DNA from 3 places in the Frondihabitans sp. OV104 genome. Region 3 is predicted to be linked to each of the others. Evidence: predicted binding sites of a transcription regulator. Region 3 holds the regulator's gene; each other region holds the start of a gene.

Region 1 (6,736 bases), 1.3 Mb from region 3:
GAGTGGCCCGTACGGTGTGGGGGTGAGTCTTGCCCAGCGGTTCCTGTCGTTCGCCGAGGCGTCCGAGGCGTCGGGTTCGCCCCTGTACGCGGAGTGGGCCCGCGGCGTCGCCTCCGATCCGGAGCTCCTGGCCGTCGTCGAGCGGGCACCTGCGGCCAAGCGGCAGCCGGCTCTCGTCTTCGCTGCGACGCGGTACCTGGGCGGTCCGGTCGACGCGTTCCCGGTCGTCCGGGCCTGGATCCTCCGGAATGCCGTCGCGATCGTCGCCGAGCTCGAGATCCGCTTCACGCAGACCAACGACGTCCGGCGCACCGGCCCCGTCGCGGCAGCCCTGGCGCTCGCCGGGGTCGACGGCCCGGTGACGCTCCTCGAGGTCGGAGCCTCCGCCGGACTCGGCCTCTACCCCGACCGCTACGACATCCGCGTGGGCGCCGCCCGGCTCGGCGACCCCGAGAGCCGCGTGCACGTCGCGGTCGACGTCCTCCCCGGGGCGCAGGAACCCGCCCTCCCCGCCCTCCCGCCCATCGCCGCGCGCTTCGGCCTCGACCTCGCCCCCGTCGACCCGAGGCGCCCGGGGGAGCTCCACTGGCTCGAGATGCTCCTCCCGCCCGAGCGCACCGACCGGGTCGAGATGCTCCGCGACGCCGTCGACGTGCTCCTCGACGACCCGGCCCCGGTGATCGCAGGCGATGCGGTGCAGGAACTCCCCGGCCTCGTCGCCCTCGCCCCTCCGGGCACCACGCCCGTCGTCGTCACCTCGGGCACCCTCGTCTACCTGCCCGGCGCGCGACGCCAGGCCTTCGTCGACCTGATCGCCGGGCTCGGCGTGCGGTGGGTGTCGTACGAGAGGTCGGGTCTCTTGACGGGGGTGGCCTCGACGGTGCCCGTTCCTGCGCCCTCTGCTTCTGACCCCGACGCGTTCGCGACCCTAGCGCTCGACGGGACGGCACTCGCCGTCGGCGACGCCCACGGCACCCGCCTGCGGTGGCTCCCTTCTGCGTCGCCCGACGCGTGTCGCCACGGCGGCGGAGCCCGGCAGACCTAGGATGTGCGGGACCGAAGGGTGAGACGATGCAGCAGGGCGAGGCGCGATCGGCCGGTCTGAGCGACCGCGATCGGCGGATCCTCGACTTCGAGCAGCACGCGCCCGTCTCGCCCCCGCGCAAGGCCGCCGCGATCCGCTCGGAGCTGGGGCTCACGGCACCGCGGTACCAGCAGCTGCTCGGCTCACTCATAGAAAAACCGGGTGCACTGGCCTACGCGCCGATGCTGGTCGGGCGGCTGCTCCGTCTCCGCGACGCCCGGGACCACGCGCGCAGCACCCGGACCTTCGGGCGCTGACTTCGAACGGCACCTGCCCGAACCACGAAAAGACCTGACACGCATGGCCAAGTTCCCGACCGACCGCTTCGACGGCGTGCCCGACTCCCTGCTGCGCGTCGGCGCCCACCGCACCGGTGCGAAGCGCCACACCGGCCTCATCGTCTTCGCCTGGGCGGCCCTCGCCACCGGGATCCTGGTCGGCGCCGGCATCATCACGCTGACCGCCTTCAACGGCAGCTTCCAGTTCACCAGCGGATCGTCGAGCGCCTCGTCGGCCACGACGACGGCCACGGCGACCGCGACGTCGACTCCCAGCCCTACGGCCTCGGCGCTGACCGACCCGTCGAAGGTCGACCCCGCGAAGACCACGATCACGATCCTCAACGCGACCACCACCCCGGGGCTCGCCTCGGGCGCCGGCACGACGCTGAAGAACGCCGGCTGGACGGTCGGCAACGAGGGCAACGCGTCGTCGCAGGTGTCGACCTCGGTCGTGTACTACGACGACTCCGCGGCCGACAACGAGTCGATCGCCCTCGGCGTCGCGAAGAGCCTCGGCATCGACACCGTGCAGGCATCGACGGCCTTCCCGGGTGCGACCATCACGGTCGTGCTGGGAGCGGACTTCACCGCCTCGTCGTAGCGTCAGCACCGGGCTTACCCCTCGATTGCGCCGCTTGTATGACGCGAAATGACGGGTGTGGTTACGTCCGTGTAAACAACCCTCGTCGGGGTACGTGAACGGCTCTCGTCTTTCATTACTATCTGGAACCAATCGGCACCCCGCGCCTGGGCTCGTGCCGTCTGCCAGACAGCTAGGGAGTACGAAAATGGCCAACGGAACCGTCAAGTGGTTTAACGCCGAGAAGGGCTACGGGTTCATCACCGTCGAGGGGGACGGACAGGATGTCTTCGTCCACTACTCGGCCATCGACATGAGCGGATACAAGGTTCTCGAAGAGGGTCAGGCCGTCGTGTTCGAGGTCGGCACCGGCAACAAGGGTCCTCAGGCGGAGGCAGTGCGCCTCGCCTGACCCGCGGAACCCTCGAGACGGCGTCGCTCCCCACCGGGAGCGGCGCCTTTTCGCTTGCTGTCGACGCGCGCGGATTCGCTTGCACTCGATAGGTGAGAGTGCCAGAATCAATTGGCACTCGTGATTATCGAGTGCCAATGGCTCACCTGTTTCACGGCACCAGCCGGGGCTACCTGCCCCACGACGTCCGGGAGGGACGAAAAACCACATGGCTAAGATCATTGCTTTTGACGAAGAGGCCCGACGCGGCCTCGAGCGCGGCCTGAACATTCTCGCCGACGCTGTGAAGGTCACGCTCGGCCCGCGCGGTCGCAACGTCGTCCTCGAGAAGAAGTGGGGCGCCCCCACGATCACGAACGACGGTGTCTCGATCGCCAAGGAGATCGAGCTCGACGACCCGTACGAGAAGATCGGCGCCGAGCTGGTCAAGGAGGTCGCCAAGAAGACCGACGACGTCGCCGGTGACGGCACGACGACGGCCACCGTCCTCGCCCAGGCTCTCGTCCGCGAGGGCCTCCGCAACGTCGCCGCCGGCGCCGACCCGATCAGCCTCAAGCGCGGCATCGAGAAGGCCGTCGCGGCCGTCTCGGCCCAGCTGCTCGAGAACGCCAAGGAGATCGAGACCAAGGACGAGATCGCTGCGACCGCGTCCATCTCGGCCGCCGACCCCACCATCGGCGCGCTCATCGCCGAGGCGATCGACAAGGTCGGCAAGGAGGGCGTCGTCACCGTCGAGGAGTCGAACACCTTCGGCACCGAGCTCGAGCTCACCGAGGGAATGCGCTTCGACAAGGGCTACCTGTCGCAGTACTTCGTCACCGACCCCGAGCGCCAGGAAGCCGTCTTCGAAGACGCCTACATCCTGATCGTCAACTCGAAGATCTCGAACATCAAGGATCTCCTTCCTGTCGTCGACAAGGTCATCCAGTCGGGCAAGCAGCTCCTCATCATCGCCGAGGACGTCGACGGAGAGGCTCTCGCGACCCTCGTGGTCAACAAGATCCGCGGCATCTTCAAGTCGGTCGCCGTCAAGGCCCCCGGCTTCGGCGACCGTCGCAAGGCGCAGCTGCAGGACATCGCGATCCTCACCGGCGGCCAGGTCATCTCGGAAGAGGTCGGCCTCAAGCTCGAGAACGCCACGCTCGACCTGCTGGGCAAGGCTCGCAAGGTCATCATCACCAAGGACGAGACGACCATCGTCGAGGGTGCTGGCGACGAAGAGATGATCGCCGGCCGCGTCAAGCAGATCCGCGCCGAAATCGAGAACACCGACAGCGACTACGACCGCGAGAAGCTCCAGGAGCGCCTCGCCAAGCTCGCCGGCGGCGTCGCCGTCATCAAGGCCGGAGCCGCCACCGAGGTGGAGCTCAAGGAGCGCAAGCACCGCATCGAAGACGCAGTGCGCAACGCGAAGGCCGCCGTCGAAGAGGGCATCGTCGCCGGTGGTGGCGTCGCCCTCATCCAGGCCGGCAAGACCGCGCTCGAGACCCTCGTGCTCGAGGGCGACGAGGCGACCGGCGCGAACATCGTCAAGGTCGCCATCGACGCTCCGCTCAAGCAGATCGCCTTCAACGCCGGCATGGAGCCCGGCGTCGTGGCCGACAAGGTCCGCAACCTGCCCGTCGGCTGGGGCCTCAACGCCGCCACCGGCGAGTACGTCGACATGCTGGCCGCCGGCATCATCGACCCCGCCAAGGTGACGCGCTCCGCTCTGCAGAACGCCGCTTCGATCGCCGGCCTCTTCCTCACCACCGAGGTCGTCGTCGCCGACAAGCCCGAGAAGGTCTCGGCTCCGGCCGGCGACCCCACGGGTGGCATGGACTTCTAAGTCCGACTGCGTCGAAGGCCGGTTTCCCCTCGGGGGAGCCGGCCTTTGTCGTTGGCGCGGGTCGGCGTCGTCGCCCAGGCAAGGATTCGCGGGGTAGACGTCCTTGTGGCGGGCGCAGGAACTAGCCGTTCTCCTTGTGGGGCGTACAGACGCGGGGGCCGATCCTGTCTTACGAGCACAGCGTCCTTCGCAGAGGACCGCGCGCGCGGCTACGCGGCGGGGGCGGCGGGGAGCAGGGGCAGCGAGACGCGGAAGGTGGCGCCGCCGCCGGGGGTGTCGAACACGTCCACCTCGCCGTGGTGCGCGGCGACGATTCCCGAGACGATGGCCAGGCCGAGGCCCGAGCCGCCCGTGTCGCGGGTGCGCGACGAGTCGGCGCGCCAGAAGCGCTGGAAGATCTTCTCGCGGATCTGCGGGGGGATCCCCTCGCCGTGGTCGATGACGTCGATCGTCGCCATGCCTCGGCCGGGGTCGGCCTGCACGGCCAGCTCGATGGGCGCATCGTGATCGGTGAACCGCATCGCGTTGCCCATGAGGTTGGTGACGACCTGGCGGATCTTGTTCTCCTCGCCGAGCACGACGGGGTTCACGACGGGGCGGCGCTCGAGGCTGAGGCGGGGACCTCTGAGCCCCGGACGGCCGGGCTCGGGAGCTGTCTCGGCGCCCGCCTCGGTGGCGCGGGCTCTGCGGCTGCGGAGGCGCGCGAGAGTGGCGCCGGCGAAGGCGATGGGGCCGGTCGCGCCGGGAGGCGACGCCGGGAAGGACGCGTCGGACCCGAACACGTACTCCTCGCCGATGGCTCCGCCGCCCGGTATCACGGGCTCGCGCACGATGACGCGGATCTCGCGGTCGGTGTTCGACGCCATGGTGTCGAGAGCGGAGTCGCGGGCGATCGTGACCAGGTCGACGGGGCCGAGCTCGAGCGGCTTCGACTCGTCGAGGCGTGCGAGTTGCAGGAGGTCTTGCACGAGGCCGCCCATGCGGATGGCCTCCTTCTCGATGCGGTCCATCGCCTGGGCCACGTCTTCGGGCTTCGTCAGCGCGCCCATGCGGTAGAGCTCGGCGTAGCCGCGGAGCGAGACGAGGGGGGTGCGCAGCTCGTGGCTGGCATCGCCGACGAAGCGCCGCATCTGGTCGATGGTCTTCGCGCGGTCGTCGAACGAGCGGTCGATTCGCGCGAGCATCGTGTTGAGCGAGCGGTTGAGACGGCCGACCTCGGTGTGGGGCGAGGTGGTGTCGAGGCGCTGGCTGAAGTCGCCGTCGGCGAAGCGCGCCGCCGTATCTTCGACGTCGCGCAGCGGCGCGAAGGTCGACGTCACCAGGAGCCGCGTGATCGCGGCGCCGAGCACGACGACCGACAGGCCGAAGCCCAGGAAGATGTAGGTGAACCGCGAGATGGTCGAGTTGGTCGTCGCGAGGTTCTGGCCGGTGATGATCGTGGCGGAGATGGTGCCGTTCGTCGCCTGGTTCTGGAGATCGGGGTGCGACGCCGCGTACAGGCGCCACTCCTGCGTGCCGCTCTTGTTGTAGCCGTTGAAGGCAGCGTCGTGAGTCGCCGCGACCTTGCCAGTGAAGTCGGGAAGGTACGGCGCGGAGCCGAGAGGGACGAGGTCTTTGGCGTTGTCGCAGATCAGTGTTCCGTCATCAGCGACGAGCGCGATGTAGCTGGTCTTGTAGCTGCCGAACTCGGCGGTGCAGTAAGCGCTGTCCTCGCCCGTCCAGGTCGAGTAGCCGGTCGCGGCGGCCTTCAGGTCGCGATCCACCTGCCCGTAGAGATAGGTGCTCAGTACGGTCATCGTGCCGAGACCCGCGACGAGCAACCCGAGGGTCACCAAGCAGACCGTGATCCCGGTGATCTTCGTGCGGATGGAGATCTCGCTCCACCACTGCGACAGGCGTGAGTGCATAGACGGACGAGATTAGGCGATGAGCCTGGGATTTCGGCTCAGCACGCGTCAGGCCTTGGCGGCCTTCAGCATGTAGCCGAAGCCGCGCTTCGTCTGGATGATCGGCTCGGCCGAGAACTGGTCGAGCTTGCGGCGCAGGTACGAGATGTAGCTCTCGACGATGCCGGCGTCGCCGTTGAAGTCGTACTCCCACACGTGGTCGAGGATCTGCGCCTTCGACAGCACGCGGTTGGGATTGAGCATGAGGTAGCGCAGCAGCTTGAACTCGGTGGGGCTGAGCTCGATGGCCGTGTCGCCGATGGTGACCTCGTGGGTGTCCTGGTCCATCGTGAGCTCGCCGGCGCGGATGATCGCGTCTTCGTCCTCGTTCATGGTGCGGCGCAGGATCGCCTTGATGCGCGCGACGATCTCGTCGAGGCTGAACGGCTTGGTGACGTAGTCGTCGCCGCCGACGGTGAGGCCGGTGATCTTGTCCTCGGTGTCGTCCTTGGCGGTGAGGAACAGGATCGGCGAGGTGTAGCCCGACGAGCGGAGGCGCTTCGTGACGCCGAAGCCGTTCATATCGGGGAGCATGACGTCGAGGATGATCAGGTCGGGCTCTTCTTCGAGAACGGCCGAGATCGCCTGGGCTCCGTTGCCGACGG
Region 2 (6,736 bases), 1.5 Mb from region 3:
CGGCTACGGACAGCAGCCCGGGTACGGCCAGCAGACGTCCGGCTACTCGCAGCAGCCCTACGGGGCGCAGCCGTACGGCGGGGGCTACCAGCCGGTCGGCACGAACGGGCTGGCAATCGCAGCTCTCATCACCGGCATCGCCATCGTCTTCACCGGCGGCTTCTCGGGTATCGCCTCCTTGATCCTCGGAATCCTGGCCAAGCGCCGCATCCGCGAGACGCACCAGGAGGGCAGCGGTCTTGCAACCGCCGGAATCGTGCTCGGCATCATCGGAATCGTCTTCGCGATCCTGAGCATCGTCGGCCTCGTCCTGCTGTTCGCGCTTGCCGGCACGGAGGGCTTCAACGAGGGCACCAGCGGCAGCTACCCGTACTAGAGGGAGTCAAGCGACGCGCTCGCAGAGCAGCGCCGTGTGCCGCCCCGCCACGCGCGTCAGGATGAGCGTCGCCTCGTTCGACCCCTTGAGCTGCAGCCGCCTGCGGAACGCCGCCGGGTCGACGTCGACGCCCCGCTTCTTGATCTCGACCCGGCCGATGCCGCGCGCCTTGAGCTCCTGGCGCAGGCGCTTCTCGTCGAGCGGAAGCGTCTCGACCACCCGGAAGCACTGGGCGAACGGCGTCGGCTCCGAGGTCGGCGCCGTCAGGTAGGCGATGTCGCGGCTGACGGTCGTGGCGTCGAGCGAGCGGGCCAGGTCGCCGATCAGGCGTGCGCGGATCACCGACCCGTCGGGCTCGTAGACGAACTCGGCGAGCTCGCCGACCTCGACGTCGTCGGAGTCGCCGGGCGCGGTCATCTCGGCCGGGCCGTCGGGTCCGAGCACCAGAGCGGCTCGCGTGATGCCGGGCCGGGCCAGCGGGCCGAACCAGACGCCGACCTCGACGACCGAGCGGTCGACCGAGATCCACTGGCACTCCGCGTCGGACGGCAGCAGCTCGCGGTCGACGCCGGGGCCGAGCTTGACGCCGGTCGGGAAGCGCTCGGCGAAGCCGAACGCGACGTCGAGGGTGGGCGACCACTGCGAGGGATCTTGGATTCGGGAGGTCTGGCCGGTGCCGGCGGTGCGGCGCGCCGGATCGAGGAAGACGCCGTCGACGCCGTCGAGGTCGACCTCCTCGGCCGTGGCGTGCACGACGGAGGCGGCGCTCCACGGGGCGAGGTTGAACGACGCTATGGCGGCCGTGACCTCGTCGCGGTCGACGGCGACCACGCCCAGTTCCAGCGCCGCGAACGCCAGCGCGTCACCGCCGATGCCGCAGCCCAGGTCGGCGACCCGGGTGACACCGGCCTTGCGGAAGCGCCCGGCGTGGCTCGATGCCACCGGAAGCCGCGTCGCCTGCTCGAGGCCCGCCTCGGTGAAGAGCATGCTGACGGCGAAGTCGCCGAACTTCGCGTGCCCCTTGGCGCGCAGCTTCGCCTGGCTGAGCACGGCCGCGACGAGATCGGGGGAGTGCCCCTCCTTGCGCAGCCGCGCCACCTGCGACACCACATCGGCCTTCTGATCGAAGGGCGGCAGCGAGTCGAGCAGCCGCAGCCCGTCGGGGGTGAGGAGGGTGCGGAGCTCGGAAGTGTCCATGGCCCAATCGTGCCACTGCTAGCACTCGGATTGACCGAGTGCCAGCCACGCCCTACAGTTGAACTGGCACTCACCCGCGTGAAGTGCCAACAACACAATCTCTGTTCTTAGCAACACCGTCGCAGCTCGTGAGAAAGAAGAGGTCAACCGTGTCGGTCAACATCAAGCCGCTCGAAGATCGCATCGTCATCCGTCAGGTCGAGGCCGAGCAGACCACTGCCTCCGGTCTCGTGATCCCGGACACCGCCAAGGAGAAGCCCCAGGAGGGCGAGGTCGTCGCCGTGGGCCCCGGCCGCATCGACGACAACGGCAACCGCGTCCCGCTCGACGTCGCCGTCGGCGACAAGGTCATCTACTCGAAGTACGGCGGAACCGAGGTCAAGTACTCGGGCGAAGACCTGCTGGTCCTCTCCGCTCGCGACGTGCTCGCGGTCATCGTCAAGTAACGACGACGTTCACGAAGAACCCCGCCTCCTCGGAGGCGGGGTTCTTCTGTGTCACCGGTCGTCCAGGAACGCGACGTGGCAGTTTGTGCGCGCACGCTGGCGGTCACGAGCCGCCCCGGTGTGGGCGGCCGCGGATAGTCTTTCGAGGTGACCCAGACAGACACCCCTCGCGCCGGCCTCCTCTACGCCGTGGCGGCCTACGGTCTCTGGGGCGTGCTCCCGGTCTACTTCCTCCTGCTGCGCCCCTCGGGTGCGATCGAGATCGTCGCCTTCCGCATCCTCTGGTCGCTGGTGTTCTGCGCGATCCTGCTTGCCGTGACCCGCTCGTTCGGCCGCTTCGCGGCCCTGGCACGCGACCGGACGATCACCGGCACGCTCGCACTTGCGGGGGCGTTCATCGTCGTCAACTGGACCACGTTCATCTTCGCCACTCTCACCGGCCACGTGGTCGAGGCCGCCCTCGGGTACTTCATCAACCCGCTCGTGACGGTGCTGCTCGGCGTCTTCGTGCTGCGCGAGAAGCTCAAGCCGCTGCAGTGGGTGGCGGTGGGCGTCAGCGTCGTCGCGATTCTCGTGATCGCGATCGGCTACGGGTCGTTCCCGTGGATCTCGCTGGTGCTGGCGTTCTCGTTCGGCTTCTACGGCCTGATCAAGAAGCGCGTCGGCGGCCGGGTCGACGCGGTCAGCGGCCTGACCATCGAGACGATGGCGGTCGCCATCCCCGCCGGCATCGCGCTCGCCGTCGTCGGTGCGACCTCGGGTCTCGCGTTCGGCAGCAGCGGCACGGGGCACGTCGTGGCCGTCGTCGGCACGGGCGTGATCACCGCCGTGCCCCTCCTCCTGTTCGCCTCGGCCGCCCGCCGTCTCCCGCTGTCGACGCTGGGACTCACCCAGTACATCGCGCCGATCCTGCAGCTCGTCGTCGGCGTCGTCGTGCTCCACGAGCCGATGACCACGTCGCGCTGGGTCGGCTTCGCCCTCATCTGGGTCGCGCTCGTGATCCTGAGCATCCACGCGGTCTCGTCGGGACGCCGCGAGCGGGTGTCGGGGGCTCGACGACTCTCAGTCACCACATCACGAATTGCTAACGAAACCCCAAGGTGACCCCGGCAACACACACGCGAAACAATCGCCGCATAGGTTCTAACCCATTCACACGGTTGGGCTGCACGCCATCGTGCCGCCGCATCACCACCGTCAAGAAAGGGTTCACGGATGATCAGATCCACCACAGCCGTGAAGGCGCTAGCGATCATGGGGGCAGTCTCTGTCGCCCTGGTCGGCTGCTCCTCCACGAGCACCCCCTCCGCTTCGACCTCTGCTTCGTCGACGTCGACGAAGAAGGCCGACCCGGCAGCGGCCTGCAAGCCGGGCACGCCCAGCACTGACGCCCTCAAGATCGGCACGATGCTGCCGCTCACGGGATCCCTCGCGTACCTCGGCCCGCCCGCTATCGCGGGTGCAGGCCTGGCCCTCGACGACATCAACAAGGCCGGCGGCGTCCTCGGCAAGGACGCCTCGATCTCGACCGCCACCGACTCGGGCGACTCCAGCGACCTCACGGTGTCCACCGCGGCCGCGGCGAAGCTGAAGGCCGCCAAGGTCTCCGTCGTCCTCGGCGCCGAGTCGTCGAGCGTCACGCTGAACGTCATCGACCAGATCACCTCGAGCTGCACCATCGAGATCTCGCCGGCCAACACGGCGTCGTCGCTCTCGGGCTACTCGTCGTACTACTACCGCACCGCTCCGCCGGACTCCGTTCAGGGCTCGGCGCTCGGTCAGCTCGTCGTCAACGACGGTCACGCCAAGGTCGCCTTCCTGGTCTTCAACGACTCGTACGGCACCGGCCTCCGCGACTCGACGCAGAAGGCCATCGAGGCTGCCGGCGGCTCGGTCGTCTACGGCGGCACCGGCAAGAGCCAGGAGTTCCCTCCCGGCCAGACCACGTTCTCGACCGAGGTGACCGCGGCTCTCGCCACCAAGCCCGACGCGATCGTGATCCTCGCGTTCGACGAGACCAAGTCGATCGTCCCCGAGCTCGTCGCCCAGAACTACGACCTCAAAGACACGTACATGTCTGACGGCAACACGGCCGACTACTCGAAGGACTTCGAGGCGGGGACGCTCAACGGCGGCCAGGGCACCATTCCCGGTGCTCAGCCCAACGACGATCTCAAGAAGCGCCTGAGCGCCTGGTACAAGTCGAACGACGGCAAGACGCTCGCCGACTACTCGTACGCCGCCGAGTCCTACGACGCCATCACCCTGACCGCTCTCGCGGCCGAGGCCGGCAAGGGCACGGATGCTCCGACGATCCAGTCCAAGATGGCAGCGGTCTCCGGTGCTGACGGCGGCACGAAGTGCACGTCGTACGCCGACTGCAAGACCCTCCTCGACGCGGGCAAGGACATCCAGTACACGGGTCCCTCCGGCATCGGTCCGTTCAACACGAACAACGACCCGTCGAGCGCCTACATCGGCATCTACAAGTACGACAAGAACAACAAGCCGGTGTACCAGAGCAGCATCCAGGGTGACGTGAAGTAGTCAGTCCCCACCTCGAAGAGGCCCGGCAGGAACTCTCCTGCCGGGCCTTTTCACGTCGTCGAGAAGTCCTCCATATCGGGGACAGTCGTTGGGGTCGAAGAGCCTCTTGTCATGCCACGATTGACGTGATGACTCCGCAGCCCGGGGCGCTTCCCCCAGCGCCGACCCCGCGGCGTCGCGCGACGACAGAAGCGCTCCTCCTGCTCGCCAGACCCCTGCTGGCGATCTCCTTCGCCCTGTACCGGGTCGAGGTCCGGCGCAATCTCTACCCGCGTGACGCTCCCGTGACTCAGATCGAGGGCGTCGACCCTCAGGGTCTGCTCTTCGCCGGCGACATCGCCGTGGCCGGACACGGCGTGCTCAGCCACGGACTGACCGTTGCCGCGCAGGCGTCGTACGGCATCGCCGCCGCCAGCGATCGCGGCGCGCACCTGACGATGATCAGTCAGACCGACCTCACGATGGCACAGCTTGCCGCGCGCACGCGCTACGGGGCCGACGGCGTCGAGATCGCGTTCCTGATGCTGGGGATCCCCGACGTGCTCCTGGCGACGCGCTCCGAGAAGTGGGCGGCAGACCTCCGGGTGGTCGCCGAGCGGATCCGGTCGGAGTCGCAGTTCCGCGCGGTCCGCATCGTGGTCTCGGGCATCCCGCCGCTGTCGGACTTCCGGGCCATCCGCCCGGCCGTGCGCCGCATCATCGACCGGCAGGTCGAGCGGCTCAACGCCGTCAGCCAGGAGGTCGCCGCGTCGACGCCCGGAATGGTCTTCGTGCCGTTCCCGACCTGGAGGCTGGGCGACATGTACGTCAACAGGCTGTTCTCGTGGAAGACCCTGCACGAGGTCTGGGCCGAGGCGCTCGCCGCCGCAGTCGCCCCCCGCTGAGCTCCGCTTCGCGCCATACTGGCGCTGCTCGGCGGTACTGTCACGGGTGGCAGCAGGTCACGCTAGCTCGCGAGTGGGCTCGGGTGCGTGAGAGGCAAGGCAAAGCCCCGGAGACTACGGCGGAGCCATGTCTCCGGGGCGACAACGTGGCGCTGCGCCTTGAGAACGACACAGGACCTGCCTGAGGTCACTTGCCGTCGACGTCCTTGGCGAGGGTGCCGAGGTAGAGCTCGATGACCTTGGGGTCGTCGGCCAGCTCGTGGCCCGTGCCGGAGTACGCGTTCCTGCCCTGGTCGAGCACGTAGCCCCGATCGCAGATCTGGAGGCAGCGGCGGGCATTCTGCTCGACCATGATGACGGAGACGCCGGCCTTGTTGATGCGGCGGGTGCGAATGAAGGTCTCGTCCTGGCGGACCGGCGAGAGGCCGGCGCTGGGCTCGTCGAGGAGGAGCACCTTCGGGTCCATCATCAGGGCGCGGGCCATGGCCACGCTCTGGCGCTCGCCGCCCGAGAGCGAGCCGGCGCGCTGGTCGCGGCGGTCGGCGAGCACGGGGAACAGGTCGAAGATGACGTCGAGGCGCTCCTCGAACTTCTTCGGACGCAGGAACATGCCCATCTGGAGGTTCTCCTGGATGGTCAGCGACGGGAAGACGTTGTTCGTCTGCGGCACGAAGCCCACCCCGGCCTGGACGAGCTTGTTGGCCTTGAGGTTCGTGATGTCCTCGCCGCCGAGAGTGACGGCGCCGGAGTGGATCTTCACGAGGCCGAACAGCGCCTTCAGCAGCGTCGACTTGCCGGCGCCGTTCGGGCCGATGATGCCGATGAGCTCGCCCGGGTAGCAGACGAGGTCGCAGTCGTTCAAGATGTTCACGCCCGGCAGGTAGCCGGCGACGAGGTGCTCGGCGCGCATGATCGGCTCCTGGCCGGCGAACTTCTCCGTGCCCTTGTGGACGGTGGTGTCGACGATGCTCATGCCTTGCCCTCTTCGTTGTGCTCGGTCTCGACCCGCGCGGCGTCTTCCTCTTTGACCTCGGCCTCGAGCTCCTCGATCGACTCGTCGGTGAGGAGCGAGTCGTCGCCCAGGTCGGTGTCGTGGTGCGCGCCCAGGTACGCGTCGATGACGGCCTGGTCGTCCATGACGGTGTCGGCGGGTCCCTCGGCGACGATCCTGCCCTCGGCCATGACGATCACCCAGTCCGAGATGTGCCGCACCATGTGCATGTCGTGCTCGACGAACAGCACCGTCGTTCCCTCATCGCGAAGGCTCTGGATGTGACCGAGCAGCG
Region 3 (6,736 bases):
CGGATCGCGATGACCGTCTCGGTCTCGTGCACGATCGTCGCAGGGATCTCGCGCGCGATGATCCGAGAAAAGACTGAAGGCTCCGAACTCATGCGCTCATCGTAACGAAGGCCGCCGACACGGGGCCGGGGCGCCGGCTCACCAGCGGCCGAGGCGGACGCTGAGCACGGCGATAGCGGCGGGCCCCGCGGTGGAGGTGCGCAGCACGCTGTCGCCGAGCCGCACCGCGACCGCACCCGCGGCGACCAGGCCGTCGACCTCGTGGGGGGTGATGCCGCCCTCCGGGCCGACCACGACGACGACGTCGCCGACGTCGGGCAGGGCGACGCTCGACAGCGCGTCCGTGGCGGTGGGGTCGAGCACGAGGACCCGCGCGGTTCCTGCGCGCGATTCGAGCTGTCTGGTGGTCGCCACGTCGCCGACCCGCGGCTGCCATGCCCGCACCGACTGCTTCGTCGCCTCGCGCACGATGGCGCTCCAGCGGGCGAGGCCCTTGGCGACCTTCGGGCCCTCCCACTTCGAGATGCTGCGGGCGGCGGCCCACGGCACGATCTCGTCGACGCCGAGCTCGGTGGCGGCCTGCACGGCCAGCTCGTCGCGGTCGCCCTTGGCGAGGGCCTGGGCCAGAACGAGGCGGCGATCGGGCGCAGGAACGTGCCCGACCTCCGCCGCTTCCAGCACCAGGCGGTCGCCCGAGGCCTCGAGCACCTCCCCCTCGACGACCAGCCCGCGGCCGTTGCCGACCCGGAGGGTCTCGCCGATCCGAACCCGGCTCACCGTCACCGCGTGGCGAGCCTCGGGGCCGGTGACGACCACCTGGGCGCCCACCCCGGTGTCGCCGAGCTCTTCGACGAGGTAGAAGTGCGCCACGATCAGAAGTTCAGGAAGCGATCGCGGAGCTTGCCGAACAGGCCCTGCTGGAACTGCGAGAGCTGGGGCGAGTCGTGCTTGCGGCCCGAGGCGAACTTCTCGATGAGGTCCTTCTCCTTGTGGCTGAGCTTGGTCGGGGTCACGACCTGCACGCCGATCTTGAGGTCGCCGCGGCCGGAGCCGCGTAGGCGCGTCACGCCGCGGTCTTTGATCGTGATGACGTCGGCGCTCTGCGAGCCGGGCTTCACCTCGACCGTCACGTCGCCGTCGAGCGCCTCGACAGTGGTCGTCGTGCCGAGGATCGCGTCGGCCATCTGCACCTCGAGGGTCGCGAGGAGGTCGTCGCCGTTGCGGCTGTACACATCGTGGTGGCGCACCTTGACCTCGAGGTAGAGGTCGCCGTTCGGGCCGCCGGCGGGGCCGACCTCGCCCTGGCCGGGCATCTGGAGGCGGATCCCGGTGTCGACGCCCGCGGGGATGTCGACGGGAATCGTGCGGCGAGCCCGGACGCGGCCCTGGCCCTGGCAGGTGGGGCAGGGGTTGGGGATGACGGTGCCGTAGCCGCGGCAGGTACCGCAGGGACTGGACGTCATGACGTTGCCGAGGAGCGAGCGCACCTGGCGGTTGATCGAGCCGGTGCCGTGGCAGATGTCGCAGGTCTGCGGGCTGGTGCCCGGGGCGCAGCACGAGCCGTTGCAGGTGTCGCAGAGGACGGCCGTGTCGACCTCGATGTCGCGCTGGACGCCGAAGACGATGTCGTCGAGGTCGACCTCGAGGCGGAGCAGGGCGTCCTGCCCGCGCTCACGGCGCGACCGCGGACCCTGCCGCTGCTGCTGGCCGCCGCCGAAGAACGCGTCGAAGATGTCGCCGAACCCGGCCGCGCCGGCACCGCCGCCGAACCCGGCCTGCGGGCCGAGGTCGTAGCGCTCCCGCTGCTGCGGATCGCTCAGCACGTCGTACGCGTGCGTCACCTCCTTGAAGCGCTCCGATGCCTCGGGGCTGGGGTTCACGTCGGGGTGGAGCTGGCGCGCCAGCTTCCGGTAGGCCTTCTTGATCTCGTCGGGGCTGGCCTTGCGGTCGACTCCGAGGACGTCGTAGTGATCTGCCACTTGTCTCCGTGCTCGTTCTCGTGGGGGTTTCGGGGCGGACTCGGCTCAGCGTTCGCCGAGGAGGCCGCTCAGGTAGCGGGCGACGGCGCGAACGGCCGCCATGTTGGTCGAGTAGTCCATGCGGGTCGGGCCGAGAACGCCCAACCGGGCGATCTCACCACCCGATGCCGTGTATCCGCTGGCGAGCACCGACGTCTGGGCGAGCCCGAACGACTCGTTCTCGCGGCCGATGCTGGCGATGACGCTGTCACCGCCGGCGGGATCGGCGCCCTGGTGCATCTCGCCGAAGAGGCGCAGCAGCGTGACCTGCTCCTCGATCGCCTCGAGCACCGGGAAGAGGTTGCCGGCGAAGTCCTCCTCGGTGAGCACGAGGTTCGCGGCGCCCGCCATGACGAGCTTCTCCTGGCGACCCGCCTTCGCCTCTTCGACGAGGGCCCGGCACACCGCCTCGACGAAGGGGGCGCGATCGGGCAGGAACTCGACGGTGAGAGTGGAGAGGACGGCGGCGGCCTCGGCCAGCGTCCTGCCGCCGACGCGGGTGTTCAGCTTGGCTCGCAGCTCGCCCACGAACAGCTCGTCGATCTCGTGGCCCGCGTCGATCGTGCGCTGCTCGACGTGGCCGGCGTCGGTGATGAGCACCGTCATGAGGCGCGTGTCGCTGAGTCGCACGAGCTCGATGTGCCGGACGGTCGCCGCCGAGAACGTCGGGTACTGGACCAGCGCCACCTGGTTGGTGAGCTGCGAGAGCAGGCGCACCGTGCGCGAGAGCACCTCGTCGAGGTCGGACGAGTTGCCGAGGAACGTCTCGATCGCCGTCCGCTGCGCCGCCGTGAGCGGTCGCAGGTCGGCGAGCTGGTTCACGAACAGCCGGTAGCCCTTGTCGGTCGGCACCCGACCCGACGAGGTGTGCGGGGCCGCGATCAGCTCCTCTTCTTCGAGCAGGGCCATGTCGTTGCGGATCGTGGCCGCCGAGACGCCGAACTGGTGCCGCTCGACGATCGACTTCGAGCCGACCGGCTCGCGCGACTCGACGTAGTCGTGGACGATGACGCGGAGCACTTCGAGACCTCGTTCGCTGACCACGCAGGCCTCCCGTCGTCTGTCTGGCACTCGCTGAGTAAGACTGCCAATCGTACTCCACGGGGCACCGCAACCCTGGTTGCCGGGACGCGTCCGCCGCTAAGCTCGGCGCGAACTCGGTGCCCGGGACCCCGCGCACCGCCAGCGCAGACGATTGGTGAGATCACATGACCGACGCCCCGCCCCCGCCCAAGGACGACCAGCCCACGCCGCCGCCCACCGGCTCCTACGGCAATCCCGGTCAGTCCGGTCAGTACGGTCAGGCTCCCTACGGCGGCACGCCCGGCTACCAACCGCAGCAGCCCCTGCGCCCGGAAGACGAGAAGCTGTGGGCGACCCTGATCCACATCGGCGGGATCCCCTTCGGGTTCATCCCCGCGCTGATCGGATACCTGGTGCTGCGCGACCGGGGCCCCTTCATCAAGGAGCACACCCGCGTCGCCCTCAACTTCCAGCTGACGATGCTGATCGGCTATGTCATCGGCGGCATCTTGACCGTCATCGTCATCGGAACGCTGGTGATTATCGCCGTGGGAATCGTGATCCTCATCTTCTCGATCATCGCCGCCGTCGCCGCCAACCGCGGCCAGTACTACAGGTACCCGCTGTCGATCGAGTTCATCAAGCCGTAAGAGTCGCCGGCCGTCGCCGTCGCCGTGGTCCGCCCCCGTCGCGGCGACGGCGGCGGCCCGACGGCGGATCAGTCGGAAAGGAGGCGGCGGACGACCGCGTCGGCGAGCAGCCGGCCCCGGAGGGTGAGGCGGAGCGCGCCGGCGATCGCCGTGCGGCCGTCGATCAGCCCGTCGGCGATCAGGCCGGCCACCTCGGCGCGGCCCGCGTCGCCGAGCTCGGCGATGCGCAGGCCGTCGCGGATGCGGACGGCGAGGAGCACGCGCTCCGTAGCCCGCGTCTCGGCGTCGAGCGTCTCGCGTCCGGCCGCGGGCGACAGCCCGGCGACGATCCGCTCGGCGTAGGCCGCGGGGTGCTTGACGTTCCACCAGCGGACCCCGCCGACGTGGCTGTGCGCGCCGGGGCCGACGCCCCACCAGTCGTGGCCGCGCCAGTACGACAGGTTGTGCCGGCTCTCGTGGCCCTCGCCCCGCGCCCAGTTGCTGACCTCGTACCACTCGTAGCCGGCGGCGGCGAGCACCTCGTCGGCCAGCTCGTACATGTCGGCGGCGGTATCGTCGTCGGGCTGGGCGACCTCGCCGCGGCGGATCTGCCGAGCGAGCTTCGTGCCGTCCTCGACGATCAGCGAGTACGCCGACAGATGGTCGGGCTCCTGCGCGATGGCGTGGTCGAGCGAGCGGCGCCAGTCGTCGAGCGACTCCCCCGGCGTGCTGTAGATCAGGTCGAGGCTCACGTCGAGCCCGGCGTCGCGCGCCCAGGCCACGACCAGCGGGATCCGAGCCGGATCGTGAGTGCGCTCCAGGGTGGCCAGCACGTGCGGCACGGCGGACTGCATGCCGAAGCTCACCCGCGTGAAGCCGGCGCGCTTCAGGTCGACGAGGTAGTCGGCGTCGACGGAGTCGGGGTTCGCCTCGGTCGTGACCTCGGCGCCGGGCTCGATGCCCCAGGTGTCGCGGACGGCCGTCAGCATGCCGCCGAGATCGGAGGAGGGCAGCATCGTCGGGGTCCCGCCCCCGAAGAAGACCGACGAGGCCGAGCGTGGCGGGAGCCCGGCGTCGTGCAGCACCCGGTCGGCCCCCCGGATCTCGGCGATGGCCTGCGAGGCGTAGTCGCTCCGCTTGGCCCCGCGCAGCTCGTCGCCGGTGTAGGTGTTGAAGTCGCAGTAGCCGCAGCGGACACGGCAGAAGGGCACGTGCACGTAGACGCCGAAGTCGCGCGACTCGACACCGTCGACGACGCTCGCCGGCAGGCTGCCGTCGGCGGGTGCCGGATCGGCGAGCGGAAGGGCGCTCGGCACCGTCAGTCGCCCACCAGCACGCGGAGGTAGCGCTGGGTGTACTTCGTCTGCTGGAGGCGCAGGAACGGCGCGACCAGGCGCCACTTCCAGTTCGCCGGCTTCGAGAACACCCGCACGGTCAGCCAGACGGAGCCGTCGTCGGTCTGGTCGATGACCCAGCTCTCCTCGCCGCTCTCGGGGTGGCCGTCGAGCGTGCCGTAGGCGAAGCCCTTGCGCGTCGGGTCGTCGATCACGTAGACGACGCGGACCGGCGCGTGGACGGTGCGGCCGTAGGCGCGGATGTCGAGGACGGCCTCGGTTCCGGCGACCAGGAACGGCTCGCCCTCGGGGCTGAAGTGCGACTCGCCGGTCGGAGCGGCGTAGTCGGCGGGGTCGAGCGGGTTGCCCTCGTCGTCGAAGGTGACGGGCGTGTACGCACCCTCCTCGAACGACGGGGTGCTGGTGACGCGCACGCGGATGCCGCTGCGCTCCTGGACCTTCCACGTCATGATCGCGGCCCAGGCGGCCTCGAAGCGGGCGTCGCCGTGGCCGATGCGCGTGCGGTACTCGGCGGGGCGGAATCCCTTCGGCGGGTACTGAAGGAGGTCGGGCGCCTGGGTAGCCCCGACCTGCCCGTAGGTGGTCTGGATCTCGGTGTGGGTCTGACGGCGCATCCGACGATTCTAGACGGGGCCGCGTCGCGGCGTCGCTGCGGCCCGGTCACGTGGTGGCCGCAGGGGCAACGGCATCGAGATGGCCGTGGCCGTCGCCACCCTGGCGGGCGGGCGACGGCCACGGCCATCTCGCGACGCGGGTCAGGCCTTGCGGCCCGTGAGCGCGCGCACGATCCAGCCGATGATCCCGATCGCGACGATGATGAGGCCGATGAAGAGCAGGAACTTCAGGGCTGCGCCGAGGAAGCTGAGCCCAAAGACGATGATTCCGACGATGATGATGACGATGAAGAGAGCAGGCATGCGTCCAGCATGCTCCCAGCGGCCGGCGAGTGCCGCTCTGCCGCCTACTTCTTGTCTTTCTTCTCCACGTCACCGGAGAGCGCGGCGATGAAGGCCTCCTGCGGCACGTCGACCCGGCCGATGGTCTTCATGCGCTTCTTGCCCTCCTTCTGCTTCTCGAGGAGCTTGCGCTTTCGGGTGATGTCGCCGCCGTAGCACTTGGCCAGGACGTCCTTCCGCATGGCGCGGATCGACTCGCGGGCGATGATCCGGGCGCCGATGGCGGCCTGGATCGGCACCTCGAACTGCTGCCGCGGGATCAGCTCGCGCAGGCGGCCGGTCATCAGCACGCCGTACGCGTAGGCCTTGTCGCGGTGGACGATCGTCGAGAACGCGTCGACCTGCTCGCCCTGCAGCAGGATGTCGACCTTGACCAGGTCGGCCTCCTGCTCGCCGCTGGGCTCGTAGTCGAGCGACGCGTAGCCCTGCGTCTTGCTCTTGAGCTGGTCGAAGAAGTCGAAGACGATCTCGCCGAGCGGCATGTTGTAGCGCAGCTCGACGCGGTCCTCGCCGAGGTACTCCATGCCGAGCAGGTTGCCGCGGCGCGACTGGCAGAGCTCCATGATGACGCCGACGTAGTCTTTCGGCGCGAGGATCGCGGCTTTCACCATGGGCTCGGCCACGCTCATGATCTTGCCGTCGGGGAACTCGGACGGGTTCGTGACCGTGGTGGTCTTCTTGTCTTCGGTCGTCACCTCGTAGATCACGCTCGGCGCGGTCGTGATGAGATCGAGGTTGAACTCGCGCTCGAGGCG

Evidence for each region. Region 3 encodes HrcA, which represses chaperone genes, less so after heat shock. Its sites were predicted from a motif close to TTNGCACTCGNNNNNNNCGAGTGCNAA; they were not measured.
Region 1: the regulator HrcA is predicted to act here: its motif matches at 2,469-2,495, upstream of groL (chaperonin GroEL).
Region 2: the regulator HrcA is predicted to act here: its motif matches at 1,592-1,618, upstream of groES (co-chaperone GroES).

What each region holds. Positions count from the first base shown of each region.
Region 1 is NZ_CM173541.1:21,314-28,049, forward strand. It holds gene AC3CBB_RS00120 (DUF2332 family protein) at 23-1,045, shown strand; gene AC3CBB_RS00125 (DUF3263 domain-containing protein) at 1,072-1,341, shown strand; gene AC3CBB_RS00130 (LytR C-terminal domain-containing protein) at 1,385-1,966, shown strand; gene AC3CBB_RS00135 (cold-shock protein) at 2,154-2,357, shown strand; gene groL (chaperonin GroEL) at 2,566-4,185, shown strand; gene AC3CBB_RS00145 (sensor histidine kinase) at 4,395-6,092, opposite strand; gene AC3CBB_RS00150 (response regulator transcription factor) at 6,141-6,736, opposite strand, start outside.
Region 2 is NZ_CM173541.1:3,492,020-3,498,755, forward strand. It holds gene AC3CBB_RS16590 (DUF4190 domain-containing protein) at 1-376, shown strand, start outside; gene AC3CBB_RS16595 (class I SAM-dependent methyltransferase) at 383-1,573, opposite strand; gene groES (co-chaperone GroES) at 1,723-2,019, shown strand; gene rarD (EamA family transporter RarD) at 2,167-3,123, shown strand; gene AC3CBB_RS16610 (ABC transporter substrate-binding protein) at 3,235-4,566, shown strand; gene AC3CBB_RS16615 (SGNH/GDSL hydrolase family protein) at 4,695-5,450, shown strand; gene AC3CBB_RS16620 (ABC transporter ATP-binding protein) at 5,638-6,360, opposite strand; gene AC3CBB_RS16625 (ABC transporter ATP-binding protein) at 6,420-6,736, opposite strand, start outside.
Region 3 is NZ_CM173541.1:1,337,917-1,344,652, forward strand. It holds gene AC3CBB_RS06300 (histidine triad nucleotide-binding protein) at 1-92, opposite strand, end outside; gene AC3CBB_RS06305 (16S rRNA (uracil(1498)-N(3))-methyltransferase) at 139-870, opposite strand; gene dnaJ (molecular chaperone DnaJ) at 873-1,979, opposite strand; gene hrcA (heat-inducible transcriptional repressor HrcA) at 2,025-3,062, opposite strand; gene AC3CBB_RS06320 (DUF4870 domain-containing protein) at 3,227-3,691, shown strand; gene hemW (radical SAM family heme chaperone HemW) at 3,760-4,986, opposite strand; gene AC3CBB_RS06330 (DUF1990 domain-containing protein) at 4,989-5,639, opposite strand; gene AC3CBB_RS06335 (hypothetical protein) at 5,781-5,942, opposite strand; gene lepA (translation elongation factor 4) at 5,987-6,736, opposite strand, start outside.